Regions from separate parts of the Cellvibrio fontiphilus genome, predicted to be linked through region 1. Evidence: predicted binding sites of a transcription regulator. Region 1 holds the regulator's gene; each other region holds the start of a gene.
What was found. The regulator PhoB, encoded in region 1, activates phosphate uptake and scavenging genes when phosphate is short. The targets are predictions, from matches to a motif close to TGTCATAAANNTGTAACA.

Region 1 (9,848 bases):
CCATCATTCACAATTGTTTTGCAATTTGGCAATGGCATCGGGGTAATGAGACTGCAACAGCGCTAACTGTTCCTTGCCTAAATACTTTTGCGCAAAGTCCCGGGGCGCGACACCGTTGTGCCAATCGCAGTGCACTACCGCAAGGGTTGCGAGGTTTTGTGCAACCGGGGTTTTCAGGTAGGGGCGATAATTCTTGTCTTGTGCGAGCTGGGCAAATTTATCCAATTCGCTCACATAGAAGCTGGCATCGCGGGTGAAGGTTACGCCGTGAATACCCGCCTGTTCCATGATGGCTTTGACATAGGTGGGTTTGAGTGGTGCGGCGGTGGCGGGCCAATCGCTCAGGGTAAAGCTGTTGGTTTGCGCCATTAGCGCAGTGCTAAGCATTGTTGCTATGGCGGCGAAGAATGTTTTTTTCACTCGTGCTCTTTGCATAAAATCCTCCGGTAAATTCAGCTGCGCAGTATAGCCTTGGCGGCAAATCCGCAGTGTTTGCCCGGCAAAAGTTAAATCATTGACTTTGGTGGAAACGCGTGTAGACTGGGTTCCAGCTTGAAAGTACGTCTAATATTTATGCACCACATTTCGAAGTTCCAGTAATAGAATTTTGGCCTGTTTACATAAGTAATTCCCACATTTCCAGCACAATCGCCCCTCGGGGTAATCCTTACTTTTGTATTAATAGGTAACACTATGTCTAAAACTACTACTGGCACTGTAAAATGGTTCAACGAAGCTAAAGGTTTCGGTTTCATCGAACAAGAATCTGGTCCAGATGTTTTCGCTCACTTCTCTGCTATTTCTGGTTCAGGCTTCAAAACCCTGGCTGAAGGCCAAAAAGTTAGCTTCACTGTGACCCAAGGCCAAAAAGGCCCACAGGCTGAAAACATCACCGCTATCTAATTCCTTACGGATTTAGAAGTGTGATTAAAAAGGCGAGATGCAAATCTCGCCTTTTTTATTGCCTGCAGATTACTGATTTTCTCCCATGTTGCAGGTTGTTTGATGGCTGACAAAGGTCATCAGCCTGACCCGATTGCTTGTTTTTGCGTTGCCCTCCCCAACATCCTGCTGATCCGTCCCTGCCGCAGGAAACTCCTATGCCCGGTTTAACGCGTCGCCAGATTTTGCTGGACTTGCTCAGCCCCTATAAAGCCCGTATCGCAGCGGCTTTGGTTGCCCTGGTGGTTGCCGCCGGCTGTGTATTGCTGATTGGGCAGGGCCTGAAGCAGGTGATCGACAAAGGGTTTGTCGCGGGTAGCCCGGAACTCCTGAATCTGGCGTTACTGGGGCTGCTGTTGGTAATTGTGCTTATGTCGCTCGCCACCTATGCGCGGTTTTATCTGGTTTCCTGGTTGGGTGAGCGCATCACCGCCGATTTGCGCCGCCGGGTGTTTGCCCACCTGTTGAGTTTGTCACCGGTTTTTTTTGAGCAAAATCGCACGGGCGATGTGCTTTCACGCCTCACCAACGACACCACACAATTGGAAACCGTTATTGGCTCCAGCGTATCTATGGCGCTGCGCAATGCACTTTTGTTGCTGGGGGGATTGGTGATGTTGGCGGTTACCAGCCTCAAGCTGACCGCGCTGGTATTGGTGGCGATTCCCTTTGTTTTGGTGCCCATTATCGCCTTTGGTCGCCGGGTGCGAACCCTTGCGCGCGCCAGTCAGGATTCGGTTGCCCATGTAGGCGCCTATACCGACGAGGTGATCCACGAAATCCGCACGGTGCAGGCCTATGGCCATGAGTCGGCCGCGGCCGCGGCTTTCAACCAGCGAGTGGAGGCAACCTTCGCCACCGGCATCAAGCGTGTGCAACAGCGGGCGTTTCTGGTAGTGGCGGTGATTACCTTGGTATTTAGTGCAGTGGCGCTGATTTTATGGGTGGGCGGCCATGATGTGTTGGCCGGGCGTATCAGTGCCGGTGAACTTTCAGCTTCTATCTTTTACGCGGTGATTGTCGCCAGCGCTATGGGCACTATCTCGGAAGTGATTGGCGACTTGCAGCGCGCTGCCGGTGCGACTGAGCGATTGGTGGAGTTATTGACCACCCAGTCTAGCCTGCCGCTGCCTGCTCATCCAATACCTTTGCCGCCAGCGGCCGGCTTGGTGGAGCTGCGCGATGTCTATTTCGCCTATCCATCGCGCCCGGATACACCGATCTTCAAGGGGTTTAATCTGCGCGTAAATCCGGGTGAAAAAGTGGCGCTGGTGGGGCCTTCGGGAGCGGGCAAAAGCACCTTATTCCAATTGTTGCAGCGCTTTTACGATCCTCTTGGTGGCAGTGTGCTGCTCGATGGTGTTGACCTTAAAGCCGCTGACCTGCAAGCGCTGCGTGCGCGCATCGCCCTGGTGCCCCAAGATCCGGTGATTTTTGCCGCCAGTGTGCGCGATAACCTGCGTTATGCCCGGCCTGAGGCGAGTGATGAACAGGTGATTGCCGCCTGCGAAGCAGCCTTTGCGATGGAGTTTATCCAGCAGTTGCCCGAGGGGCTGGATACCGATTTGGGTGAGCGTGGCCTGCGTTTATCCGGCGGTCAGAAGCAGCGTATCGCCATTGCCAGGGCGATATTGGCGGATCGTCCGATTTTATTATTGGATGAGGCGACCAGTGCCTTGGATTCCAACAGTGAACAGATGGTGCAGCAGGCATTGGAGCGACTGATGCAAAATCGCACCACCATTATGATTGCCCATCGCCTCTCCACCGTGGTGAATGCGGATCGCATACTGGTGTTACAAGCGGGGCGTATTGTCGCCACCGGCACCCACAATGAGCTGCTTGCCCACAGCGAACTCTATCAGCAACTGGCGCGTTTGCAGTTCCAGAGCGAATCAAATAGCGAGCAATAGCCGGTTAACCCAAACAAAACGGCCACTGGAGACAGTGGCCGTTTTGCTTTATTTACCGCACCAGCCGGAACAGACTTGCAGGACGTTTCCGGCTGGCGCTAGCTGCTGTTATCGACAGCGGCGACGCTGTTATTGACAGCTGCGAACCAGCGACCAGGCATTTTGCCAGGCCCAGCCAGTGCCCGGTGCGTAAGGCCCGCCGACAGTACACCAGCCAGCCACGGTACAGCTGTATTCACTGCCGCCGTTTTGTACCAAGGCACCGGTGGTGTAGGTGGCGCCATTAACGTAGGCCGGTGAGCTGCAGTTGCCGGTTGCGACTGAAGATGAAGATGCCGCTTGGCTGCTGACGCTGGAAGAGCTGGGTGCAACTGACGCCACTGAAGAGGATGACGAGGTCACACCGCCAACACAGGCGCCCAAATCCAGCCAGAAGTTGTATTGGCCATTGTTGGTTGCGGGGTTATTGCCCTGGGTCCAATAGTTAGCCTGATAGCGTCTGCCGTTGTGTTGGATTTGGGTTGGGTTTTGGTAGGCGATGGTTGGATTCCAAATCCCCAGACCGGCACAGGTGTTGTTTGACACACTGGAGGCGAGCGATGAGCTGGCCACTGACCCAACGGATGAGCTGGGTACAGAACTCGGCGTAGAGGACGCTGCTGAGGAGTTGCTGCTGCCACCATAGTTCACATCGATACATTGGTAGAAACCTTCGGCTGCATCCAATTCCCAGTCGCGCTGCCAAATGCTGTACACAATATGGCGACCGGTGCGCGGTGGCATGGGCACAGTGTGCAGTGAAGTCGCTTCAGCTGGCTCTTTGCCAGAATCGTAAATTAACTCGAGGTCAGACCAGCGCAGCGGTTGGGCGTGGTTGTAACCTTCGCGGGTGATGTAATAGCGGAAGTACATGGTTTTGTGCGCCGCGGTATTGGTCCATACAAATTGCAGCGGGCCGGCAGACACATTGGTGGCTGGCCAGTCAGTGCGGGCCAAATCCATACCAAACAGGTTGGCGCGGTTGGCGCTACAGAGGCGGCCGTCCGGGATAAAAAACTCATGGTTATCGCGCACACCGCCCACGGCCACTTCCTGCGGCGTATACAAACCGCCGTTACCCGCTGCTTTGGCGGCGATACATGCCGGGTGGGTGGGGTTTTCGATACCGTTTTCCTTACATTGGATCACACGGCTTTTGGGCGATGACACAAAACCGTGAGCATTGGCTTGGCTGACGGCAAACAACGAACTGAGGCTGATGATTAGGGCGGATACACCACAACTTTTCAGGTTGAGATGTGAGTGCCACTTATTGATCTTGTTCACTCTAGGTCTCCTGCTGGGATTAAAGGTGATACCGGTGCCACTCGGGTGGCGCGGCAACATCAGTGCATCTGCATGCGCACAGGCAATGCAAAACGATGCAACAGCAGCGAGTCTAAAATGACAACGTTGTATTTGACGAGTCCGACTTTTGGTCAAAACGGTAGGACTTTGGGTAGCAGGTTCGAATTTTGGTTATATGCAGAAGCCAGTCACAAAAAGTGCGCTGCAGGTTTATTGCGGCAGCGCAAAAACACAAATAAACATACTGCCTTTACCCGGTTCACTGGTGATTTTTAATTCGGCGTAGTGGCGCATCAATACGTGTTTAACTATGGCAAGGCCCAAACCAGTGCCGCCAGTGCCGCTATTGCGGCTGGCATCCACGCGATAAAAACGCTCGGTCAGGCGCGGAATATGCTGGGCCTCTATGCCCGGGCCGTTATCGCTGACCGATACATAGACGTGTTTTTGATCCTGCCACAGCAAGATACTGATCCGCCCCTCGGCTTGGGTGTATTTGATGGCGTTAATCACCAGATTGGAAAAGGCGCTGTGCAATTCCTTTTCATTGCCCTGCAGTAGCAGGGGTTTGGTGGTGTTGTTACACACCAGGGTGAGCTGTTGGTTTTTCTCCTTGCCCAGCACATCGGCCTCGCTTTTAACAACGGCCAACAGCTGTTCAATATTAATGGGTTTGTGGTTGTGCCCTGCCTCGGTGGTTTCCAGTTTGGACAGCACCAGTAAATCGTTAATCAGCAGCGACATACGTTTGGCCTGCTGCAGCATTTGTTGCAGGGGTTTATTCCAGCTCGGCGTAGTGTTGTTATCGGCGAGGGTTTCTACATAACCGTTAATCACGGTGAGTGGCGTGCGCAATTCGTGGGAGACGTTGGCGATAAAATCCTGGCGCATTTTTTCCAGATTGTGCAGCTGGGTGACATCGCGCACCACAATCAAACGCTCCATTTTGCCGAAGGGCGTGATTTGGAACTGCAAGTGTTTGGAGGAAAAACGCGGCGATGGAATTTCCAGCGGCTCGCCGTAATTACCCTCTTCAAAGTAGGCGACAAACTTGGGGTGGCGGATAAAGTTGATCACCGATTGGCCCTGGTCTTTGGTATTGAGCGCGAGCATGCGGTGCGCTGCGGGGTTCCAAAAATCCAGGCAACCGCGCGCGTCCAAAATAATCAGGCCGTCTTTGAGTGCGGAGCTGATTTCCTGGATGCGTTTGATAACGGCTTGCAGGTTGTCTTTTTCGATGCGTTGGTCGCGCTGCAGCTGGTAGATATTGTCGAACACCTGCCCCCAAATACCGCTGGCTTCGGGTGGGTGTTCGCTCTCGCGCTTGAGCAGCCATTGGTTAAGGCGACGCATTTGCCAGAGCATCCACAGGATGTAAACGCCGCAGCCCAGCAACATCCACAGGGCGTAATTGTCGCTAAAAAACCCAATCAGGCTGCAGATGGCGAGAATAATCAGAATGCGCTGCAGCTCAGCGCTAAAACCTTTTAACAAGAGTGCCTCTCAGTGTCGATCCGTTTTCGGTAGCGGGCAAGCCTGCGCGACACGCCATAAACCCATCCATGGGGGCTAATCGTCGACATCCTGTCTCCGATTGTCGCTCAGGCTTGCCCGCTCCCGAAAACTTGCAACTTGATACAATCAGGCTTCGATGCGAGTAGAAAAACGATAGCCTGTTCCGCGCACAGTCTGGATCAGGTCTTCGTGACCGTCGATGGTCAGGGCTTTGCGCAGGCGGCGGATATGCACGTCCACCGTGCGCTCCTCCACATAGACATTGCCGCCCCAGACGTGATCCAGCAATTGGCTGCGAGTATAGGCTCTTTCCTGGTGGGTGAGAAAAAACTCCAGCAAGCGGTATTCGGTAGGGCCCATATCCACAGACTGGTCATTGATGGTGACCCGGTGGCTTGCAGGGTCAAGGCACAGGCCCTGCACGGTAATCGGCGCGGCGGTAATCTGCGGGTCGGCGCGGCGCAGTACCGCCTTTAAACGGGCGACCAGCTCACGCGGGGAGAAGGGTTTGGTGATGTAATCGTCGGCGCCTACTTCCAAGCCCTGGATCTTGTTATCTTCCTCGCCTTTGGCGGTGAGCATGATGATGGGGGTATTGGCGGTGACTTCATCGCGCTTGAGGCGGCGCGCCAGTTCGATACCACTGGTGCCGGGCATCATCCAATCCAGCAGAATCAGGTCGGGTTTTTCATCGATAATCAGGCCGTGGGCGTCTTGCGCATTGCTGGCTTCCAGCACCTGGTATTCAGCCATTTCCAGCGCTACACGCAACATATCGCGAATAGCGGATTCATCGTCGACGATAAGGATTTTGCGACCAGTCATAATCTTCTGCCTAATAAAGCTACGGTAGGCTTCACGGTTCATGAAGCTATTGTTGCAGCTTATTTAATAAGCTCAGTGTTACATATTTATGACAAGTCTGAAAATTCCAGCGTCGAGCCCCTGAGCGGTTTATTTCAGCGAATAATCGGCGACCAAACCGGCAAATATTGCAACACCAACCCAGTTGTTATTTAAAAAGGCCTTGAAGCAGGCATCGCGGTTGCGAAAGCGAATCAGCCATTGTTGATAGATAAACAGCGCTGCCGCTACCGCCAAACCCAAATAATAGTAGAGTCCCAGCTCAAAACGATTGCCCACCAGTAGCAGCGCATACAGAGTTAAACCCTGCAGTATGCCGGTCATCAAACGATCCTGTTCTCCAAATAAAATCGCAGTGGATTTAACCCCGATTTTCAGGTCGTCATCCCTGTCCACCATGGCGTAAAAGGTGTCGTAGGCAACCGTCCAGAGCACTACCGCCAAATACACCAGCCAGATATTTTCATGCAGCGCGCCCGCTTCGGCGGCAAACGCCATGGGGATGCCCCAGGCAAATGCAGCCCCTAACACCACCTGTGGCAGGTGGGTGTGACGCTTCATAAAGGGGTAGCAAAAGGCGAGCAGCAGGCCGCCAACCGACAGTTTGATGGTGAGCGGGTCAGTCATTAATACCAGTGCAAATGCGACCAAACACAGGCCGATAAACAAACCAAACGCCTCGCGGCTGGACACTGCGCCCGTTGCCAGCGGACGGTTTTTGGTGCGCTGCACACTGCCGTCAATCTTGCGGTCGGCAAAGTCGTTGATCACACAGCCGGCAGAGCGCATCACAATCACACCCAGGGTAAAAATCACCAGGTTTTCCAAACGCGGCATACCCTTGGCAGCCAGCCACAGGCTCCACAAGGTCGGCCAGAGCAGTAGCAGCGTTCCTATGGGGCGATCCATGCGCATCAGGCGCCAGTAAATTGGTGCCTTTTGCTGGATTTTGGCGACAAGGCCGCCAATTTCGCGACTTTTAACGACTTTAGTGCGGTTCTTTTGGGGCTGCATCGGTTTGGCCGCAAGCGCCGCTTTATCAACTGGCTGGGCTGGGGCGGCTTTGGTGGGCCGGCGGGAAGATTTAGGGCTGTTCATAGGCCGATATCAGTCTGTTGTGATTGGTGATCGGGAATCGTTGGAGCGTAATTGATCGCAAAAAGCGGGCAAAAAAACTTCACTGACCAGCAGCGGTTTGCCATCCAGTGCAAATACCGAACGGCGCCCCCAGAGCGGAGTGGAACAGGCGATCCCGGGTGGTAGGTACGCATCATCAGCATTAAAGCTCGCCACCGCAATGGGGCTGCGCACCAGTTGTGGCTGACTGAACAAAAATGCCCCCAAGGGCCGATTGCGCTGTTTGCGCAAATGGCGCAGCTTGCCGCTGAGGCTGGAGAGCGGCAGTACACTGCGGGCGAACACCCAGGGTTGGTGGTGGCCGCGCAGGATTACCTCGCGAATCAGGGCGCGAGCGGGGCGTTTCATGCCCAAGGCTTGCTGCTCATCGCGGCTGGGTAAGGCGAGTTGCTGGCGCAGCACCTCAACCTGAAACTGGCCCTTGCTGAGCCCGACCAAACGCGCGGTCAATGAGCCTTCATCATCCAGCCAGCTGTGCAGGCAGGGTGAAGGGCGATTCCTGAGTGGCAATTGATGGCGTGGGCGCCAGGGGGAATGCAATCGGGTGGAAGCAGTAACACGGGGCAAAATGATCTCCTCTGCCTGCGGTAAGCCGGCGCAGTTTAGCAGCTCGGTCTATTTGCGGTGCGGAAAAACCCGCGTCAAGCCTGCCGCAACAGGCCGCAAGCAGGTACACTCGCGGCTTAACACATGAAAGGAGAAGCATTATGCACAAGACCGATATAGTTGTTGCCCTGGCAAACAATACTGACCTGGGGGTAAATAAAGCAGATTTGGTGGTTTCGGCTTTTGTTGAGCAAATCACTAACGCCCTGGCGCGCGGTGAATCTGTCGCCCTGTTAGGTTTTGGTACCTTCAATGTCAGTGAGCGCGCTGCCCGCGAAGGCCGCAATCCACAGACCGGCGCGACTATTCAAATCGCCGCCAGTAAAACGGTCACCTTCAAGGCCGGTAAAGCGCTTAAAGACGCCGTTAACGAATAAGCCACTTCCCACCCTGCGGCGCCCGTGCGCCGCAGTGGTTTGTCCTCTTTTAAAAATAATTTCCCCGAGGTTCACCTATGTCCCTGACCAATAAGATCCTGCTTGGCATGCTGTTGGGTATAGCGGTAGGCATAGGTTTCAATCTGTTAATCGTTGTCGATGAAGCGAGTAATTTACCCGCCACGCCCTTGGGTGTCTGGTTGCAAACGGTTGTCATCGACGGTGTTCTTGATGCCGTTGGCCAAATATTTGTTGCCTCGTTAAAACTGTTGGTAGTGCCTCTGGTATTTGTGTCGCTGGTCTGCGGCGCTATGGCATTGGGCGGCCATAGTCGTATGGGCCCCCTGGCGACTAAAACCCTGCTGTTTTACATGTTCACTACCGCATTGGCGATTGGGCTGGCTATGGGGGTGGCAGCTTTAGTGCAGCCGGGTGCGGGAGTTGATATGGCCCCGCTGGCTAATTACACCACGCCCGCATCGCCCTCGGTCAAAGAGACCTTTATCAATATCTTTCCCAGCAATCCGGTGCAGGCTATGGCCGAAGGCAATATGCTGCAGGTGATTGTATTTTCGATTTTGTTTGGCATTGCCATCTCACGCACTGGCGGTGAAGTGGGCAGCAGCATGAAAACCTTTTTTGAGCAGCTGAACGAAGTGGTGCTCAAAATGATGTTATTGCTGATGCAGCTTGCGCCCTATGGCGTGTTTTGTTTGCTGGCCAAACTGTTTGCGAGCATCGGTTTTTCGGCGATTGCCGATCTGGCTAAATATTTCTTCACCGTGCTTTTTGTGCTCCTGCTGCACGGTCTGGTTGTTTATGGCAGCCTGCTAAAACTCTTTACTGGTTTGAGCCCGGTTATATTTTTCAAAAAAATGTGGAAGGTGGCGGTGTTTGCATTTAGTACCGCATCCAGCAACGCCACCTTGCCGGTGACTATGCGCACGGTCGAGCACGACCTGGGTGTAGACAATAAAATCAGCAGCTTTGCTGTGCCATTGGGTGCCACCATTAATATGGACGGCACGGCCATTATGCAGGGTGTAGCTACCATTTTTATCGCCCAGGTCTACGGGATTGAGATTGGTGCGGCCGGTTATTTGACGGTCATACTCACCGCAACACTCGCTTCTGTGGGGACGGCGGG
Region 2 (9,848 bases), on a different contig from region 1:
TGGCTGACACTTTGTCCTACACCAAACGGATTGCCAATTGCCAACACCACATCGCCAACTCTCACTTTGTCTGAGTCGCCAAGCGTGATTGGGCTGATGTTATCAAGTTCTATTTTAAGTACTGCCAAATCGTTGTCTGAATCCATGCCTACTAGTTCAGCTGCAGTGACGCGGCCATCGTAAAGCAGTACAGCAATACGATCAGCGCCGTTGATAACATGGTTATTCGTAAGAATGAGTCCCGAACTATCAACTATCACACCTGATCCCAAGGTTTTTTGCATGCGTTCTTGCTGTGGTGTATTGGAGTTGTTGTATAAATGACGAAAGAATGGGTTGTTTGAGAGGTTGCGATAACGCTCAATTACGCGTTTTTCAGTATAAATATTCACTACAGCTGGGGCTGCGCGATTAACAGCATCGGCGTAAGAAACGACTCCATATGGCAAATGATTCTGTAGCATTTGTACATCGGAGGTCTTGGTTTGGCGCAATTGGGGAAATAGCAAAAGTGCGAGTAAAGCAATAATAACGCCTGCGGTGATCGGCCAACCAAAAAATTGCAGCAAGCGTTGCAGTTGCATACTGGGCGTCTCCAGTGAGTGTCATGCTAAGTCAGGTCAATAAAAACCCCGCTGATTAGCGGGGTTTTGCGTGCGTCTTAATTTTGTGTGCTGCATTCGGAGCTTCTTTCCGGGTGCTTAGGTAATTATCAGTAGCGGTTTGCTTTACCGTCAAAGTCATAATCTTCCGCTGATTCTGTTGGAAGGCGAGAGCTATCTACCGGGTCGTCACGCAAACCATAGTCTTCGCTCAGTGCACCTTTGCTGCCGGGTGCTTTGGGCGCCCAATCGCGTGGAGGTTCAATCTGCTGGCCGGTGATATAGGATTTGGTGCCTCCACCTAGTCCGCTATTGGCTGAATCCAATATTTGCCGGCTAATGGCAGGAGTAGCTAATTTGAGTGCGCCACTTGCAAGATGCTCATGTACTTCACGATAAGATTGGGTGAGGTTATTAACTAGCTCGGACGTTTGCGCAAAGTGTTCGGCAACATCGCGTTGGTAACTTTGCAGTGATGTTTCTGCGTGATGTAGGCGCTGCTCAAGATTATGCCCCAATAAACGGGCGCGGAAACTGTACATAATAAAAGCAGCTACACCGCCACCTGCGAGCAGGCAAACTAAGCCAGTGACAACGAGGGTACTAAATGAATACACAGCTATCTCCTACTGAATAACGACCTTAAGTCAGCAATATACTGCCGAGCGCATCAATACACCTATTATAAGTCCATTTTCTCATTAAAATGGGCAAAAATTATCGCTCTGTGCGAAACACCGCTGACATTAGAGGTATTGAATGGTTTTTCCGTTTGCAAAAGAACAGGCAGTTTTTGTCCCTGGGCCCAGCGGTCAATTGGAAGCAATGATTCATGCTCCGGATGACGAAGGAGTGTTTTCGGAGCGTCGGGCTATCGCTATCATTTGTCACCCGCATCCGCAACATGGCGGCACTATGGATAACAAAGTGGTTACCACACTCATGCGAGTGTACCGCGATCTGGGTATTGCTGTGGTGCGCTTTAATTTTCGCGGTGTAGGTAGAAGCGAAGGGCAGTTTGATAATGCCATAGGTGAGCAAGATGATCTTTTGGCTATGGTTGCTTGGTTGAACCAACAATTTCCTGATGCGCCTTTGTTACTGACAGGTTTTTCGTTTGGTTCCTCCATTGCTGCTCAGGTTAGTTATGAGGTTGCTCGATTGTTGCATCTTGCGCTGATTGCTCCACCGGTTGAGCGATATCCCTATGCGCGTAACGGCAAATTCAACTGCCCTTTGTGTGTGGTGCAGGGGGGTAAGGATGAGAGGGTAGTTGCCTCTGGTGTTTATGATTGGGCGGCCTCGCTGCAAAGTGATGTGGAGTTGATTCGCTATCCTGAGGCCGGTCATTTTTTTCATGGTTATTTAACAGCACTCAAAGTTGATTTGAGTGCCGCGATAGAGCGGCAATTAACAGAGGTAGTATGACAGGCGAGATGGCGGTTTCTTTATCACCTCTGGAACGCTATCGGCGTGATTTGACTCGTTCCGATTTTCGACACGACACTGCTCAGGAGCAGGCGGTTCAACACTTGCAGCGACTTTATGAGGAGTTGGTTGCGGCTTGGCAAGATGAGCAACAGCAGTCTGCCTTGGGGGCTTTTTTCAAGCGGCTGCGCGGCGACGAGTCGCGCAAGTTGGTGCGCGGACTTTATTTCTGGGGTGGAGTAGGGCGCGGTAAAACCTACCTGATGGATAATTTTTTTGAAAGTTTGCCTTTTGAGCAGAAGTTACGTGCCCACTTTCATCGGTTTATGCGCCGGGTGCATGCTGAGTTAAAAAAGTTGGACGGGCAAAAAAATCCACTCAAAAAAGTCGCCGATATTATTGCGCATGAGGCAAGAGTTATTTGCTTTGATGAGTTTTTTGTTTCGGATATTACCGATGCCATGATTTTGGGTACGTTGATGGAAGAGTTGTTTGCTCGCGGTGTTACGCTGGTGGCCACCTCCAATATTGTCCCGGATGGTCTTTACAGGGATGGCTTGCAGCGCGCTCGTTTTCTGCCGGCGATAGCGCTACTGAATGAGCACACGCTAGTTGTCAATGTTGATGGTGGTGTTGATTATCGGTTGCGCGCGCTTGAGCAGGCTGAGCTTTACCATTATCCACTTGATGAAGCTGCCGATAAAAGTTTGCTATGTAGTTTCAAGAGTTTACTGCCGTCTGGGGGTATTTATCAGAGCGATGTAGCGCTGGAGGTTGAAGGGCGCATGATCCTTGCTCGCCATCTAGGCGAAGGTGTGGCTTGGTTTGACTTTGTTGAGCTTTGTGACGGCCCCCGGTCGCAGAATGATTACATTGAATTGGCGCGCGAGTATCACACGGTTGTGCTGAGTAATGTGCCTGCCTTGGGTCGTGCCAAGGATGATCAGGCGCGCCGTTTTGTAAACTTGGTAGATGAGTTTTATGATCGCCAGGTCAAGTTGGTGATTTCTGCAGAACTGCCTCTGGCTAATCTTTACTCAAGTGGTAAGTTGGATTTTGAATTCCAGCGCACAGTTAGTCGTTTACTGGAAATGCAGAGTCACGACTATTTGGCTAAGCCACATCGGCCTTAATAAATTGCACTTAGTCGTTGAAAAGTGGGTATTTGCTGTGTAGTATGCCGCCTCCCTGTTTTAGGGATGTCTGTATATTTAAAATTTGTATCCACCAATTAGGCAGGAATAACATGAAGACCTATATTGCCAAAGCAGAATCTGTCTCTCAGGACTGGTTCATCGTGGATGCGGCTGGAAAAACCCTCGGCCGTTTATCTGCGGAAATTGCCTCGCGTTTGCGTGGTAAGCACAAGCCAGAATTCACTCCGCACGTTGATACCGGTGACTACATTGTAGTGATCAACGCTGCACAAGTGCGTGTGACTGGTCGTAAAGCAACTGACAAGATTTACTATTCGCACACTGGTTTTGTGGGTGGCATTAAATCTATCAGCTTCCAAAAGTTGATTGAAAAAGCTCCAGAGCGCACCATCCAGACTGCCGTTAAAGGTATGTTGCCAAAGGGTCCACTGGGGCGCGCTATGTTCAAAAAACTGAAAGTTTATGCAGGTAATGAGCATCCACATGCTGCTCAGCAACCTAAAGAACTGAGCATCTAAGGGGAGCTGACATGTCTGCACAATTTTACGGCACCGGCCGTCGCAAAACCTCTACCGCGCGTGTGTTCATCACCGCTGGTTCAGGCACTATCACTGTAAATGACCGTCCTTTGGATGAGTATTTCGGCCGTCCAGTAGCGCGCATGGTAGTGCGTCAACCGCTGGAGCTGGTTGGTTTAGTTGAGAAGTTTGATGTAAACGTCACCGTGTCTGGCGGCGGTAGCTTTGGTCAAGCAGGCGCTATTCGTCATGGTCTGACTCGTGCTCTGATGGAGTATGACGAAAGTCTCCGTAGCGAATTGCGTAAAGCTGGTTACGTTACTCGCGACTCTCGTGAAGTTGAGCGTAAGAAAGTGGGTCTGCGCAAAGCGCGTAAGAAGCCACAGTTCTCCAAGCGTTAATGATTTGTCCCGGTTGCGGCTTTTTCCGCAACTGGTTGACTATCATCAAAAACGCCCAAGTCTATGCTGGCTTGGGCGTTTTTTTATGTCTAGAATTGCGCACTTATAACCCACTGAATAAGTGTGGTTATTCTTGTAAGCCGAGCGCGAATTCATTAAGATTGCCCGCCTTTTCTTGAGTCACCCAATAATCCTTTGTCGCCATACTTCGTATAAGCCTTAGTTCAGGTTGTGGGGCGATGTGAGGCGATTTACTAGCCGTTAAAGCTGTTAGGGGAGAATTCGTCATGAGTAATGACGCAGTAAACAAAACGCGCCGTCGCGTGTTGATCGGTGCCACCTGTGCGGTGGGGGCGGTTGGCGTGGTGGGTGCCGCTATTCCATTTGTAGGCTCGTGGAGCCCCAGTGCCAAAGCAAAAGCTGCCGGTGCACCGGTCAAATACAACATCAGCAAAATAGAGCCGGGCGCTATGGTCACCGTTGAGTGGCGCGGTAAGCCGGTTTTCATAGTGCGTCGTACGCAGGCAGCCCTTGATAGCTTAAAGGCTGTTGAAGCCCAGGGTGTGCTTCTGGATCCGGATTCCAAAGAAACGATGCAGCCAAGTTATGCACAGAATCCAGAGCGAGCAATCAATAAAGAATTCGCTATATTGTTGGGTATTTGTACACACCTTGGTTGTGCTCCAATGTTCCGTCCGGATGTAGGCGCTGCGGATCTTGGTGGTGACAAGTGGCAAGGTGGTTTCTTCTGTCCTTGTCATGGTTCCAAATATGACCTCGCTGGTCGTGTTTATTCTGGCGTACCCGCACCTCTCAACCTGGAAGTTCCTCCTCATCGTTATGAGAGCGACTCAGTAGTTGTGATTGGCGAAGATCAGGAGGCTTGATATGAATTGGTTAACAGGTTTGTGGCAATGGGTTGATAAGCGTCTACCGGTACAGCGCGCGTGGGATACCCACATGGGTAAATACTATGCCCCTAAAAACTTTAACTTTTGGTACTTCTTTGGTGTTCTTTCGATACTTGTGCTGGTAAACCAGTTAGTTACCGGTATTTGGTTGACCATGAGTTTTAATCCATCTGCAGAAGGTGCTTTCGCATCTGTCGAATACATCATGCGCGATGTAGATTACGGTTGGATTTTACGTTACATGCACTCTACTGGTGCTTCAGCGTTTTTTGTTGTTGTTTACCTACATATGTTCCGCGGCATGATGTACGGCTCTTACAAAGCTCCACGTGAACTAGTGTGGATTTTTGGTATGACTATCTATCTTGTGCTTATGGCAGAAGCTTTTATGGGTTACGTTTTGCCTTGGGGACAAATGTCTTACTGGGGGGCTCAGGTAATTGTTTCCTTGTTTGGTGCTATTCCTGTGGTTGGTGATGGTTTGGTGGAGTGGATTCGTGGTGACTATCTTATTTCAGGCATTACTCTGAATCGTTTCTTCGCGTTGCATGTGGTAGCGCTGCCGATAGTTTTGCTCGCGTTGGTGGTTATGCATATTCTGGCTTTACATGAGGTGGGTTCCAATAACCCCGATGGTGTAGAGATCAAGAAGAACAAGGACGAAAATGGCATTCCGCGTGATGGAGTCCCTTTCCATCCTTTCTATACAGTTCATGATTTAGTCGGTATTACGGTTTTCTTGTTTGCTTTCTGTTTCATCATGTTTTTTATGCCAGAGATGGGCGGTTTCTTCCTCGAATACGCCAACTTTGAAGAAGCGAATAATCTGAAGACTCCTACCCATATTGCGCCTGTGTGGTATTTCACGCCTTTCTACGCAGTATTGCGTGCAGTAACTCTACAAATTGAAATTGGCCCAATGGTGTTAACTGCAAAGCTGCTTGGCTTTATTGCTATGGGTGCTGCTATTGCGCTCTTGTTTGTATTGCCATGGTTGGATCGTAGCAAAGTTAAGTCTATGCGTTATCGTGGTCACATTCCCCGCGTTATGTTGATTGCATTTGCTGCGATGTTTGTGGTGTTGGGTTACTTGGGTGTTAAGGCGCCTACCGAAGGTAGAACGCTTTTGTCACAGATCGCCACAACCTTCTACTTTGCTTATTTCCTTACTATGCCAGTATGGACAACAACTAGCCCTGAAAAAGCCAAATCCAAGTTTTCTTGGGTAGCCTGTGGTTTGTTTGCTGTGATTTTTGCCTGGATGGGTATTGATTACATTGGCGGTGATGTTCCTGCTTTGTTGCTGGTGCTGTGTTTTGCATTAGCTGCCATTTTTGCTGTTCTGCCGTTATTAGCTGCGCGCGACAAGGATTTAGTAGAGCCTACACGTACTCAGGCTAAAGGTTTGCCAGCAATTGTTGTGCTTGGTGGTTTGGCATTGTTCCTGGTGTTGATGATTGTCCCTATCAAGGCAGTTGCTGCCGGTGGCGCATTTGATTGTGGTGCGATTCCTTGTGACAAAATGGAGCCAGATTTGCGCGACAAGGAGTCGCTGCAGAGCGGTGCCAAATATTTCATTAACTATTGTATGGGATGCCATTCGGCAAAGTTTTCCCGCTACGAGCGCGTTGCTGATGATTTGGGTATTCCCCATAGTTTGATGGAGGAGAATCTTATATTTGGCGGTCAGCGCATCGGTCAGTTGATGGAAATTGCCATGAAGCCGCAGCAGTCAAAAGTCTGGTTTGGTGTGGCGCCGCCTGATTTAACTCTGGTTGCACGTGTTCGTTCACCAGAATGGCTCTACACCTACTTACGTAATTTTTATAAAGATGATTCGCGTCCATGGGGTGTGAATAATCGTGTATTCCCCAATGTCGGTATGCCTCATGTGTTGATTGGTCCGCAAGGATTGTTGGAGTGCGGTGCCGGCCCTAAACTCAATCATCGCGGTAGCGCAATGCGCAATGATGTGGGTGAAGTGGAAATGGATGAGCATTGCGGTGCTTTGGTTGAAGGCAAAGTTAAGGGCACCATGACTACCGCGGAGTTTGATAAAGCGATGTATGATCTGGTGAATTTCCTTGAGTACGTAGCTGAACCTGTCGCCGTAAAGCGTGAAGCTATTGGCTATTACGTATTAGGCTTTCTGGTTATCCTGTTTATCTTTGTGTATTTCCTGAATCGCGAGTTCTGGCGAGATATTCATTAATAACCAAAGCAAGATTAAAAAAGGGCGACGCAAGTCGCCCTTTTTTGTTTGGCTTGTCCTGTCTCGGATAACGTTGCTTTTAGTTTTACAAACGGGCGAAACAGGTTAAATTGCTTTCTTTAGTTATGATCAGACCAAGGAATTTAGTATGTCCATGACATCCAGCCGACCTTATTTTTTGCGCGCCGTCTACGAATGGATTTTGGATAACAATTGCACTCCGCATATTTTGGTCGACGCTCATGTGCCCGGGACGCAAGTGCCGCAGCAGCACGTGAATAACGAGGGGCAGATTATTCTCAATATTTCACCCTCTGCGATTAAAGATTTCTTTATGGATAACACTGCCGTGTCCTTTAATGCGCGCTTCAGCGGGGTAGTCAATAACCTCTACATTCCCTGTGGAGCGGTTTTGGGAATTTATGCGCGGGAGAATGGGCAGGGCATGATGTTTGAGCCTGAAGTCAACCCGGCTCCACCTCCGCCCGGTGGGCCTACACCTGCTCCTTCTGGCGGTTCTGCTGGAGGGGCCAAGATTGATGCAGCTCCCGCCAAGCGTCCCGGATTGCGCGTAGTTAAATAGCCCCTGTTTGCTCCCCTAAAAACACCAGCTTCGGCTGGTGTTTTTGTTTTACCAGGATAAAAGGCCATGATTCATGCGTGTGACATTTGTGCGACACATTTGTGACAAAAATTTCAGTTGGTCACATAACTGTCATATTCGCTGGGTAAAGTAATCCTCAATGAAGGGCTGATCCTTCATCGCTAGAACTTATTTACTCACGTAATCACTGATGGAGCGCTCTATGAACGCTATGAAAATTTTAAAGGGGTTGGCACTGGCCGGCTCTATGGTTTGTGCAGCTGCTGTGCAGGCTTCAGTTGATCCCGCGCTGCCTGAGTACAAGGCTGTTACCGGCGTTTCGGGCAATGTTAACTCAATCGGTTCAGATACCCTGAACAACCTGATGACACTCTGGGCTGAGGATTTTAAAAAGTGGTACCCCAATGTGAACATCCAGATTCAGGGTGCTGGCTCTTCTACTGCGCCACCAGCCTTGATTGAAGGCACAGCAAACTTTGGCCCTATGAGCCGTATGATGAAAACCGAAGAGATTCAGGCGTTTGAAGCCAAACATGGTTATAAGCCAACGCCAGTGCCAGTAGCGATTGACGTACTGGCTGTTTACGTGAACAAGGATAACCCGATCAAAGGTCTGAGTATTCCTCAGGTTGACGCCATTTTCTCTGCTACACGCAAGTGCGGTGCTCCAAAAGATATTACTCGTTGGGGTGAGGTAGGTCTGACTGATGCTTGGGCAAATCGTGATTTTGAAATGTACAGCCGCAATGCAGTATCTGGCACCTACGGCTACTTCAAAGATGAAGCTCTGTGCAAAGGCGATTTTAAGTCCACTATCCTCGAACAACCTGGCTCTGCATCAGTGGTACAAAGCGTATCTGAATCCATTAACGGAATTGGTTATTCGGGTATCGGTTATATCACTTCAAGTGTGCGTGCATTACCTCTGTCGAAAAAAGAAGGCGGCGAGTTCGTTGCGCCTAATGCAAAAACAGCATTAGACGGAACCTATCCTTTGTCGCGTGTACTTTACATGTACATCAACAAGCACCCGAATCGTCCACTTGATGCGCTGCAACTGGAATTCATCAAGCTGATCCTTTCCAAGCAAGGTCAGCAAACAGTAGTGCGCGATGGTTATATCCCACTGCCAGCGACTATGGTGCAGAAGGCGCTTGCCGACCTGCAGAAGTAAGCTGATCGACTTACACAAAAAACGCCGACTTGTTCGGCGTTTTTTGTGGCTGAAAGATAAATATTACAGTCAGGTGACACTTTAATGACAGTTTTTTAGCTCTGTAACAAAAGTGTCATTTTTGGTTGCTAGGATTCTCGCGCCAGACGATAAACAGGTAACTAGACCATGTCCGAATCTATGACTTCGGCCAAGCCAACCCAGAGCTTGATGCCCAACCGCGAGCAGCGTGATAAGTTGCGTCGTGTTCGTAAATTGAAAGATCAGTTATCACGCTACGGTGTTATGTCCGCTGGGCTGGCTGTGGTGTTTTCCCTCGGTTTGATTTTCTTCTACCTTTTTTCAGAGATCGCGCCGCTGTTTCGCGGTGCGTCAGTGGAGCCTACCCATAGTTATACGGCTGCACAGCTACAGCAACAAGCCGATGACCAGACTGAGCACCTTACCCTTGAGCGTTACGAGGAAATAGGTGCCAGTTTTAAACGTAGCGGCAGCGTTCACTTTTTCCAAGTCGCTGATGGCCAAGAGATATTAAACGTGCAGGTGCCGCGCTCGGAAACGGCGGAGTTCCGCAGTATCGCCACCAGTACGCCTGACTACGGCTTAGTGGCTTATGGATACAGCAACGGTGAAGTCGCTGTTGTAAAGCCGGATTACGCCCTTAGCTACCCCAACGATAAGCGCCAAATCATCCCCAGTTTGCTTTCACCGCTGGGCGAAGCTACACAAATCATAGATGAGCAGGGCAGTGCACTGGTCAATCTTGCCGTGCAAGAGACCTCTGCCGGTATCTTAATTGCTGCCATGACCGCAGATGCCCGTTTGTTGTTGGCGAGTTTCA
Region 3 (9,848 bases), on a different contig from region 1:
CTTCTACACTGGCGAAATAGCCAAACACACGTGTGCCTGCATTAAAGTTGTAATCCAAACCAACGGCGATACCTTCAAGCTCAGCATCCTTGTAGGTGGTATTGGTGGGTGTGGTGGTTGAATTGGCGTATTGGATTTTCGCAAGCCAGGGGCCAGCAATTTTCCATTGCGCATTGAGGATGTAACCGTCTTGTTCTTTAAATGCGTTACCTGAGGCACCGTCCCATTCAGAGAGCGGGTTCAAACCATTTTGTGCACCGCTAGTGGTGCCGTTGGTGCCAACAAACGTAGAAAAGCCACCGAGTGAATCGACACTGTCGTGGGCTTCGGCGGTTTGATAAATCGCCCCGAGTTTCACTGCACCCAGCGTAATTTCACCAACAGCGCGGATGGCATCGGTGGTGGCGACATTTGAATCTACCGCAGCACCCACAAACCATTTTGCTTTGCCATAAGTGACAGAAACGGATTTGCCCGAGGCAAAATCATTATCGTCCTGTTGATTATTGGCATTGACCGCCACGCCGGTTTCTTCTGCCTGAATAGCTGCGATATTTACTTCCAGCCCGCGAAATAAAATTGGCGAGGTGTATTGGATAACGTTATCCGGGCGATTTTCGCCCACAATATAAGTACCAATATCACCGAGTGGAGAATCGTTAAAGCGATCCACATCGGAGCGCAATACCGTATTGGTCTGCAGGGTTTTTAACGGCGTATCGTTTTTACCTACCAGTACCGAACCCCAATCGCCACGCAAACCACCAAAAATATTGCGCTGGCTTAATTCGCGGCCATTGCTGTTAGTACCATTGTCTACATCAATACCGTATTCAAGGCGATAAAACACTTGCACACTGGCATTCGCATCAAAATCACCTTGCACACCCAGACGTGAGCCAGTGCTCTCCAGTGCGAAAGTATCCAGTTCGGTCGTAATACCGGTAGCACCTATGTGGCGATAAGTCGTTGCACCGGCAGCAGTCGGCGCAAAATCAATTTTTTCCAAATCATATTGATTTGCAGTCAAATGGATTTTGCCGTACAGCGTAGGAAAACCTGCAAATGCATTCGCCGACAGTGCAATACCTATGGCAGCCGTTAAGGTGTTGCGTTGAAATTGTGTTGTTGCAGTAGCTGATCGCACAACCGACCAGAAAGTTTGAAATGACATGCTAATCTCCAAATAGTCATATCACCTCCGGTGGTCCGGTCAGTAAATATTGATGTGGTTTTTAAAAAATATTCATCGAATCTTTTCTCAGTGAAACCTGCGCTGAGTGAGTGTTGACACTTTTTCCCGGCGCTTTTTTCACGGCGTCCAATTTTGTAGGACTGCCCCTGATGTCTGTGGCCATCATATTGATCTGTTGATAAAACTAAAAATACTGATTTTTTATTAGCTTATAACAACTGTTTGATGGCTATAGACACCAAAAAAATAACAACAGCAATGAGTGCGTCCTTGCACTCGCATTAACCTGGTAGATTGATAGCAGGAGCGCGCATTAGAAACGGAAGTCAATACCCACGGCGGCAATGCTGTCTGTTGTTGCTGTGGTGCTGATCGCGGCATCACCTTGCGCTTCCACTTCGGCAAAGTAGGTGAACAGACGTATTGCATCGTTCAGTGCGTAATCAACGCCCAGCGCCAATGCATCCAGCTCGACATCATCGTATGCAACATTGGTGGGGGTTGAACTGCTGTTGGCGTATTGAAGTTTGGCAGACCAGGGGCCGGCAATTTTCCAGACGCCGTTGATCACATAACCATCTTGTTCGGTGTAGGCGGTGCCTGCAGCGCCATCCCATTCTGCGAGTGGGTTAATGCCGTTCTGTGCACCGACACTGGTGGTGGTTGCGTTTACAAAACTGGTGAAGCCGCCCAGGCTATCGCCATCGTCATGGGCTTCGGCGGTTTGGTAAATCGCCCCGAGTTTGACCGGGCCAAGGGTGACTTCACCCACAAGGCGTGCGGTGTCGGTCGTGGCGACATTGCTTTCATAGGCGGCACCGATAAACCAATTGGTTTTGCCATAGCCGATGGAAACCGATTGGCCGGAAGCAAAGCCGTTATCGTCCTGTTGGTTGCTGGCGGATTGCTCTACACCAGTTTCTTCCGCTTGCACGGCAGCCAGGTTTATTTCCAAACCGCCCAGCAAAATAGGCGAGGTGTATTGGATCACGTTATCAACACGGTTTTCGCCGACCAGATAAGTGCCAATATCCGCTAAGGGGGTTTCGTTAAAACGGTCGATATCGGTTTTTTGTACGGCGGGTACATACTCACCTTTCACCAGGGTGCCATTGCGACCCGCCAGTGAGCGCAGCGGTGTGTCATTTTTACCGGCGAGCAGGGCACCCCAATCGCCGCGCAAACCACCAAAAATATTGCGCTGTACTAACTCGCGGCCATTGCTATTGGTGCCGTTGTCGTAGTCCACACCGTATTCAATGCGATAAAACACATTCACACCGGCAGCTGCATCAAAGTCGCCCTGAACGCCCAAGCGAGAACCAATACTTTCTACCGTGAAATTATCCAGCTCGGTAGTAACACCTGTTGCACCTACATGGCGATAAGTGGTTGCGCCAGCGGCGGTGGGAGCGAAATCAATTTTTTCAAAATCGTATTGACCGGCGGTGACTTGCACCTTGCCATAAAGCGTTGGGAAACCTGCAGAAGCATTGACAGAAAGCGCCAAACCGATAGCAGTAAACAGGGTGTTGCGTGAAAAAACAGAACGAGCGAATGTGGTTTTTGTGTGTGACCACTGGCTAACTAATGACATGCTAATCTCCAATAAATGTGAATGTCACGTCCGGTGGTCCGGTGGTGTTTTTTAAATGTAATAACAAAAAATAAAATAAATGCAGCTTTTTTAAACAGATCTAACCGGGGTCTGTAACACTGGTTATTGACGGGCGTTGACGCCTTTATCCCAACGTTTCTTTTCTCGGCTTTCCAACTGCACAACCTGGCCGTTATGGATCTGGATCTCCACCGAGCCATAGCGGATATGTGCAAGCTGACGTTTAACTTCGGCTAAAACATCGTCAATGCTATTGGCGATTTCTGAACGATGAATCCCCATAAAAACCTCGCAGGCAATCGTTGTTAAGTTATCAAATGTGGTTAAGGGTTTAATGATCAGGGCAGTTGTTCCCTGAAGTCGTGGCCATCATAGGGGCGATATTTATAAACGAAAAATACTGATTTTTTATTAGCTTATAACGAAGAATATTGTTATTAGAACAAAAGTGTATTTATCAACATTGAGCTGTTTTTATTTAAACAATGCCGGTATTTTTCTGCTCAAAAAACAACACTCGCACAGGGCGAGTGTTGTTTTGGGCTTATGTTGAACTGTGATTTTTTGGAGGGGAAATTGCGCCCGAACCTTAACACTACAGAAAATAGTGAGGTAAAAGGTGGGCGCTACTGCAAAAAGCTTAGGGCTTTGGTGCTTCGTAAATTTTGTCAAAAATTCCACCATCGCCAAAGTGTTCCGGTTGGGCTTTGTTCCAGCCGCCAAAGTCCGCAATGGTGGCAAACTCAATGCTTGGGAACTGCTTGGTGTAGTTCTTGGCAACTTGTGGGTCACGTGGGCGATAGAAATTTTTAGCCGCAATCGTTTGCCCTTCAGCGGTGTACAGGTAGTTCAGGTAAGCAGTGGCTACTTCAGTGGTACCTTTTGCGCTTGTATTTGTAGTGACCACAGCAACCGGTGGTTCCGCAAGAATGGAAATAGAGGGATACACGATTTCAATTTCATCGGTACCGGCTTCCTGAATCGCTAAATGCGCTTCATTTTCCCATGCGAGCAATACATCACCTATGCCACGCTGTACAAAGGTTGTGGTTGAGCCGCGCGCGCCGGAATCCAGTACGGGCACATTTTTGTAAAGTGTTTTTACAAACGCTTGTGCTGCTGAATCGGTTCCTTCTTTCTTTTTGGCAAATGCCCAGGCCGCTAAATAATTCCAGCGTGCACCGCCCGATGTTTTCGGGTTAGGGGTAATCACCTCAACACCGGATTTCACCAAATCATCCCAATCTTCAATTTTTTTCGGGTTGCCTTTGCGAACCAAAAACACAATGGTGGATGTGTAGGGGGCGCTGTTGTTGGGCAGGAGTGATGCCCAGTTGTCCGCAAGTAATTTCCCATTCTTGGCTAATGGATCTATATCGCCCGCCAATGCCAGGGTGACAACATCCGCTTTCAATCCATCCAGCACGGCGCGCGCCTGGCTGCCGGAACCGCCGTGGGATTGTTCAATTTTTACATCATCACCGGTTTTGGCTTTCCAGTGTGCGGCAAAAGCGGTGTTGAATTCACGATAAAGTTCGCGGGTAGGGTCATAGGATACGTTTAATAGGGTTACGTCTTTCGCCCAGCTGACAGAGCTTAATAACACAGTGGCTGCGAATAATGCGGCGCGTTTACTTAACAATTTCATAGTGTTTCCTTAGGAATGGTAGATCTACAGATTAATGTCCGGTGCTGTTTTTAATATCCATGACAGCGGCTTTATTCCAGTGTGAATGGAAAGTCCATTTGTAATCCTGTTAAAGCCAGATCTATGCCAGAGTGTTTTTGAAAATAATCTGCTTGGTTAAAAACACTTTGTTTTAAGCGTCAAACCAAAAACTATAAGTAAAAGCGGCAAGGCTTGTACCCGCGGTATCAGTGGGCTAGGGCAAAGAATCAAATGAAGGTTAATGCTTTTTTATTAAGGCTAATTGAGTGTGAGTTGGTACTTTTTTGGATTTTTCATAGGTTAAGTGTTTAAAAATATGCTTTTTACTAATCTCTATTTGTTGATTTTTTAGCAGAATATTTACCTTAGGTGTTTAATTAAAAACAGCTGCCTTTATCGAATAATCGTTTTTCACTCTAAATCCTTTGCAAAGCAAAAATTGGATCTTTAAAACAATTTTTATCTACCTCCTTTATTCATGCTGCTTTTAAAACAGTTTTTTCAAAATAAATCTGTTCTTTTTTAAAATTAAATATTTTCTCTAAATATCTGGCATAGCGGTTGCTAAACACCCTATGTCAGTTATTCATACACATATTGTTTTGGAGAGATTTAATGAAAGCTTTGCGTTCGGCGCAGCTGCAGTCGTCAGTGCAGTCATCATTGTTATCAACCCCGCGTCTTTTTCAACGCAAATTGCTGAGTGTTGCTGTGGGAGTCGTGTTGGGATCTGGTGCGATCATTCCGCAAGGGGTTGTTGCACAGGAACAAAATAAACCCTCGTTTGCTTTGGATACAGTCGTGGTCACTTCGCGTAACCGCGAAGAAATTGCCCAAAAAGTCCCGCTGCCGGTTTCCGTGGTGGGTGGTAAAACGTTGGATCGCGATAACGCGGTTTCAGTAAATGATTTGGTTAAAAAAGTGCCGAACCTCGGTGTATTTGGCAGCAACCCGCGTCAAACCAGTATTTCATTGCGCGGTATCGGTAAAAATGCTGCCAACGATACGATGGAGCCGAGTGTAGGCGTGATTGTTGATGGTGTTGTGAGTTCTTATGTAGGTCAGTCGTGGAATGATTTTATTGACCTTGACCGCATTGAAGTCATCCGTGGTCCTCAGGGTACTTTGCTGGGTAAAAACACCACGCTCGGCGTAGTGAATATAGTCACCAAAGCACCGAGTTTTAAACCGGGTTACACCTATGAAGTACGCTACGGTGATTACAATGAACTGGGCGGAAAAGTCACCGGCACCGGCGCTATTGTGGATGACTTGGTTGCCTATCGAGGGTCATTATTTTTTAACAAAAAAGACGGTGTGCTGGATAACGTATGGCAATCGGGCCCGGAAACCTGGAACGAAACCAACCGCGTCGGTGGCCGTTTACAATTTTTAGTAACGCCCGATGAAACCCTGTCTGCACGTATTATTTTGGATAGCATCCAATCCGTTGAAAACGGCAATAAATCATTATTGGTCGATAATGGCCCCGATACCTTTGCCGATGGCGCAGCACGTACCACAAGCTTCTTCAGCCGTTTGCAGCGCGATTATTTTAACAACCCCGACGGCAGCAAATACCAACCCGTATTTAAAGACGGCGTGTATGGCGACAATAAAATCGAAGATTCACAAGCGCGCCCACAGCGCACGGAACAAGGCGGCGTTTCAGTTGAACTTAAAAAGTTATTAAGCGATGAATATACGCTCACATCGATCACTGCTTATCGCGAACAACATTTCGATATTAAAAACGGTGGTGTAACTCGCTTTGATATCGGCAATGGTGGCCAGCAATTGTGGAACGATCAAACCTCACAAGAATTGCGTTTGAATTACAAAGGCGAAAAACAATACGACTATCAAGTAGGTTTGTATTATTTGGATGCCGAAGTCTATTCCGATGACCCTACTTATTTTGGCGCAGATGCCGCCGCATTTAACGCGAGCAATGCGCAGTGGAATGCATTAAAAGCACCTAAATATCGCGGGCTGTTAACCGATGCACAGCGCGGTGTGTATCGCTCTTATGTGTTGAATCCCACTACTGAAAGTTATGCGGCCTTCGGTCAGGTCAACTGGCACTTCACTGAAAAATCCACCCTCACGCTTGGTTTGCGCAATACCTATGAACACAAAGAAGGGCGCAACCGCCGCGAGTTGGATCGCGCAGGAACTGGCTTAACTAATGCCACCGGAACTGACAACAGCAAAGCTGCCAACTATGGTTTGGATTTGGCAAATGCAGCAGACCTTGCTGCATGGAACGCCGCCAAAGCGCTCTACCGCTCAGCCATTGGAACGGGCAGTGCGGGTGACAAAGGGATTTACGATTGGATTGACGGTGACGCCATTAGCGATAACTCCATCGCCTGGTTAATCAGCCCCAGTTATCAATTAACCAATGATGTATTGCTCTACGGCTCTCTCGCATCGGGTGAAAAATCCGGCGCAGTAGAATTCGTGTCTGATCCAGCAAGCCCGGATTATGGCCAGCCGTTAAATGTAAAACCGGAGAAAGCTGAAAACGCCGAGTTGGGTTTCAAAAGTTTATTACTGGATCGCCGTTTGTTAGTGAACGCCAATATTTACTACACCCAGCTGACGGATTACCAAAGCAACTTAACCGTTATTGATGAAACCCAGCCAACCGGCTTGCGCAGTTACTTGGGGAATATTCCCGGTGTGACCGCAAAGGGTATTGAATTTGAATCGGCATTTGCGGTTACGCCATCGCTCAGTGTGAATTTTTCTGGTGCTTATAACCGTGCAACCTACGATGAATTCTTCACCACAGTGCCAGATATTTCCGATACCCAATTGGCTGATTACTCGGGCAAACAATTGCACGGTGCGCCTAAAGTGACCTTGTCCTATGGCTTGGATTACACCCGTACTCTGGGTAATGGTTATGGTTTGAATTTGTTCCTGAGCAATGCCTATCGTTCCGATGCTTACTTGCAACCAAGTCAATCGGAATACACCTTACAAAAGGCCTATAACCTGACTGATGCTGGTGTGGCACTTGATCGCGCTAACGGCAAATATCGTATTTCATTTATCGTGAAAAACCTGTTTGACGAGCATTACAAAACCGGTGGCAATACCTACAGCAGTTCCAATGCGATAACCGAGCAGCCGGGTTATGGGCGTGCATTCAGTTTTGCATTTCGTTCCAATTTTTAACTAATAATCGCCGTGCTAATAACGGGCGCAGCTGCGCCCGTTATTGTGACTGTCAGGGCATTTTTTGTGACAGGCTACAAACGGCTTTGAAAAGAGCGGTGGTTTTAATACTGAAGTGAAAGAGCTAGATGTGAAAGAGTTAAAAGGAATGTGAATTTTTGTTAATCAGGAAACTTTTGCTGGCGAATTGCCTCGATTCAGGATACTTCTTGGTGTGCGAGTGTTTTGTGTGTATGACAAGTGAGTGGGTGTGATTTTATCTTTTTAATGGTGCTCACATTCATCAAATATATTCATTAAAAAAATCATCGATAGTCTGTTCGATTATTTGAAAAGAAGACCAAAAGGCGAAGCGCAGGAATCTTATCCCTAATGAAAAAAATGGTAGTTGCAGTTTTTACCCTATTGCTGGTTTTTAGCCTTGCGGCACAGAGCCAGCAAGATGCCAATGTTGTAGCTGATGCAGCTATAACAGACGTCGCCGTATCTGATAAAGCATCAACACCCCAAGTGAAGGCGCAGTTAGTGGCATCTGTCGCTGCGGTTGTACCCGGCAGTGAAATTTACCTTGGTATCAACCAACAAATTATTCCGCACTGGCATACCTATTGGGTTAATCCCGGCGATTCGGGTAATGCCACCACGATTGAATGGACACTGCCGGAAGGTGCGAGTGCAAGCGATATTATTTGGCCTGCACCCAGCCGTTTTTCCATGGGGCCTATTACCAATTATGCCTACGAAAATAACGTCACGCTGCTGAGCAAAATTACTATTCCAAACGCGCTTGCCGTGGGCGATACCTTTACTGCCCGCGCCTTGGTGGATTGGTTGGTGTGTGAGGAAGAATGTATTCCGCAACAAGTGGAATTGGCTTTGTCATTACCGGTTGTTGCAACACCAGCCGAAACCGGTGCAGGCAGTGAATTAATTGCTGAAGCGCAAGCGCGTTTACCTATTCCAGTACCTTGGGATGTAACCGCAAAACAAAGTGTGATTGACAGTGAAACCGGGCAGGGGACATTAGACCTACATATCGCATTGCCAGCAGAGCAAATTGCGCAAGTACAGGACATTTGGTTTTATCCCTACGACTGGGGCCGCATTCGTCAAAGTGATCCCCAGATACGTACAGATCTTGCCGATGGTATCCAACTCAATATTCCCACCGGTGAAGCACCGGCTGCCATTGGTGATCAACTTGCTGGTGTGCTGGTCATCAAAGAGCAGCAGGGTATTGCGCGTGGTTATGAAATAAAAGCGCCGCTGCAAGCGCTTGCCAATAACCAGCCGCCGTCAGAATTAGCGATCAGTTTTGTAGGGGCATTGTTGTTCGCGTTATTGGGCGGAATCATTTTGAATTTAATGCCCTGCGTGTTTCCGGTGTTGTCGATCAAGGCCTTGTCACTGGTCAGCCATTCCCATTATTCCGCGCAGCAAATTCGCCGTCAGGGTTACGTTTACACGCTGGGTGTATTGGCCAGTTTTGCAGTGCTCGCCTTGCTGCTGATTTTATTAAAAGCCGGCGGCAGCCAAATTGGTTGGGGCTTTCAATTTCAATCGCCCATTTTTGTGTTGGTGGTTGCCTATTTATTGTTTGCGGTCGGTTTAAGTTTGTCGGGTGTTTTTTTTATTGGCGGCTCGGTTGCCGGTGTGGGTTCATCACTCACGGAAAAGCCCGGCTATAGCGGCAGTTTTTTTACCGGCGTTTTGGCAACGGTAGTGGCTACACCCTGTACGGCACCATTTATGGCGGCGGCATTGGGTTATGCCGTTGCGCAACCGCCGGTAAAACTCATGGCGATATTTTTAAGCCTCGGGTTAGGTTTGGCTTTGCCTTATTTATTGTTGAGCTGTTGGCCGCGCTTGCAGGGCTGGTTGCCGCGCCCCGGTTTGTGGATGGAGCGCGCAAAACAATTCTTGGCTTTTCCGATGTACGCCGCCGCGATTTGGTTGGTGTGGGTATTGGTGCAGCAAGCGGGCGTAAACGCCGTGATAGTCGCATTGGGGGGCATGTTGGTGATTGCTTTGGCGGCATGGCTCTATGACAGCACACGCACCGCATCCAATCGCAATCGGGTGCTGGGGAGTGCAGTGGCGCTGCTGTTAGTGCTATCGGCCTTGGGCGGGGGCATTTTTGCGGTGAATGCACCGGTTGCATCCAATACATCCAATAAAAA

Region 2: ACFODX_RS12270 (PstS family phosphate ABC transporter substrate-binding protein) is a predicted target of PhoB. The motif match lies at 7,902-7,919, and genes of this name have one in related genera.
Region 3: ACFODX_RS07020 (porin) is a predicted target of PhoB. The motif match lies at 2,838-2,855, and genes of this name have one in related genera.

What each region holds. Positions count from the first base shown of each region.
Region 1 is NZ_JBHRTF010000002.1:426,646-436,493, reverse strand. It holds gene ACFODX_RS03730 (hypothetical protein) at 4-435, opposite strand; gene ACFODX_RS03725 (cold-shock protein) at 694-903, shown strand; gene ACFODX_RS03720 (ABC transporter transmembrane domain-containing protein) at 1,101-2,855, shown strand; gene ACFODX_RS03715 (lytic polysaccharide monooxygenase) at 2,985-4,181, opposite strand; gene phoR (phosphate regulon sensor histidine kinase PhoR) at 4,413-5,696, opposite strand; gene phoB (phosphate regulon transcriptional regulator PhoB) at 5,844-6,542, opposite strand; gene ubiA (4-hydroxybenzoate octaprenyltransferase) at 6,672-7,595, opposite strand; gene ACFODX_RS03695 (chorismate--pyruvate lyase family protein) at 7,689-8,285, opposite strand; gene ACFODX_RS03690 (HU family DNA-binding protein) at 8,426-8,701, shown strand; gene ACFODX_RS03685 (dicarboxylate/amino acid:cation symporter) at 8,779-9,848, shown strand, end outside.
Region 2 is NZ_JBHRTF010000004.1:860,153-870,000, forward strand. It holds gene ACFODX_RS12225 (S1C family serine protease) at 1-584, opposite strand, end outside; gene ACFODX_RS12230 (YhcB family protein) at 713-1,219, opposite strand; gene ACFODX_RS12235 (alpha/beta hydrolase) at 1,362-2,030, shown strand; gene zapE (cell division protein ZapE) at 2,027-3,163, shown strand; gene rplM (50S ribosomal protein L13) at 3,277-3,705, shown strand; gene rpsI (30S ribosomal protein S9) at 3,717-4,106, shown strand; gene petA (ubiquinol-cytochrome c reductase iron-sulfur subunit) at 4,394-4,993, shown strand; gene ACFODX_RS12260 (ubiquinol-cytochrome c reductase) at 4,995-7,229, shown strand; gene ACFODX_RS12265 (ClpXP protease specificity-enhancing factor) at 7,378-7,812, shown strand; gene ACFODX_RS12270 (PstS family phosphate ABC transporter substrate-binding protein) at 8,036-9,007, shown strand; gene ACFODX_RS12275 (ABC transporter permease subunit) at 9,176-9,848, shown strand, end outside.
Region 3 is NZ_JBHRTF010000003.1:331,775-341,622, forward strand. It holds gene ACFODX_RS07015 (porin) at 1-1,174, opposite strand, end outside; gene ACFODX_RS07020 (porin) at 1,509-2,792, opposite strand; gene ACFODX_RS07025 (DUF2292 domain-containing protein) at 2,916-3,095, opposite strand; gene ACFODX_RS07030 (sulfate ABC transporter substrate-binding protein) at 3,454-4,461, opposite strand; gene ACFODX_RS07035 (TonB-dependent receptor) at 5,098-7,668, shown strand; gene ACFODX_RS07040 (protein-disulfide reductase DsbD family protein) at 8,041-9,848, shown strand, end outside.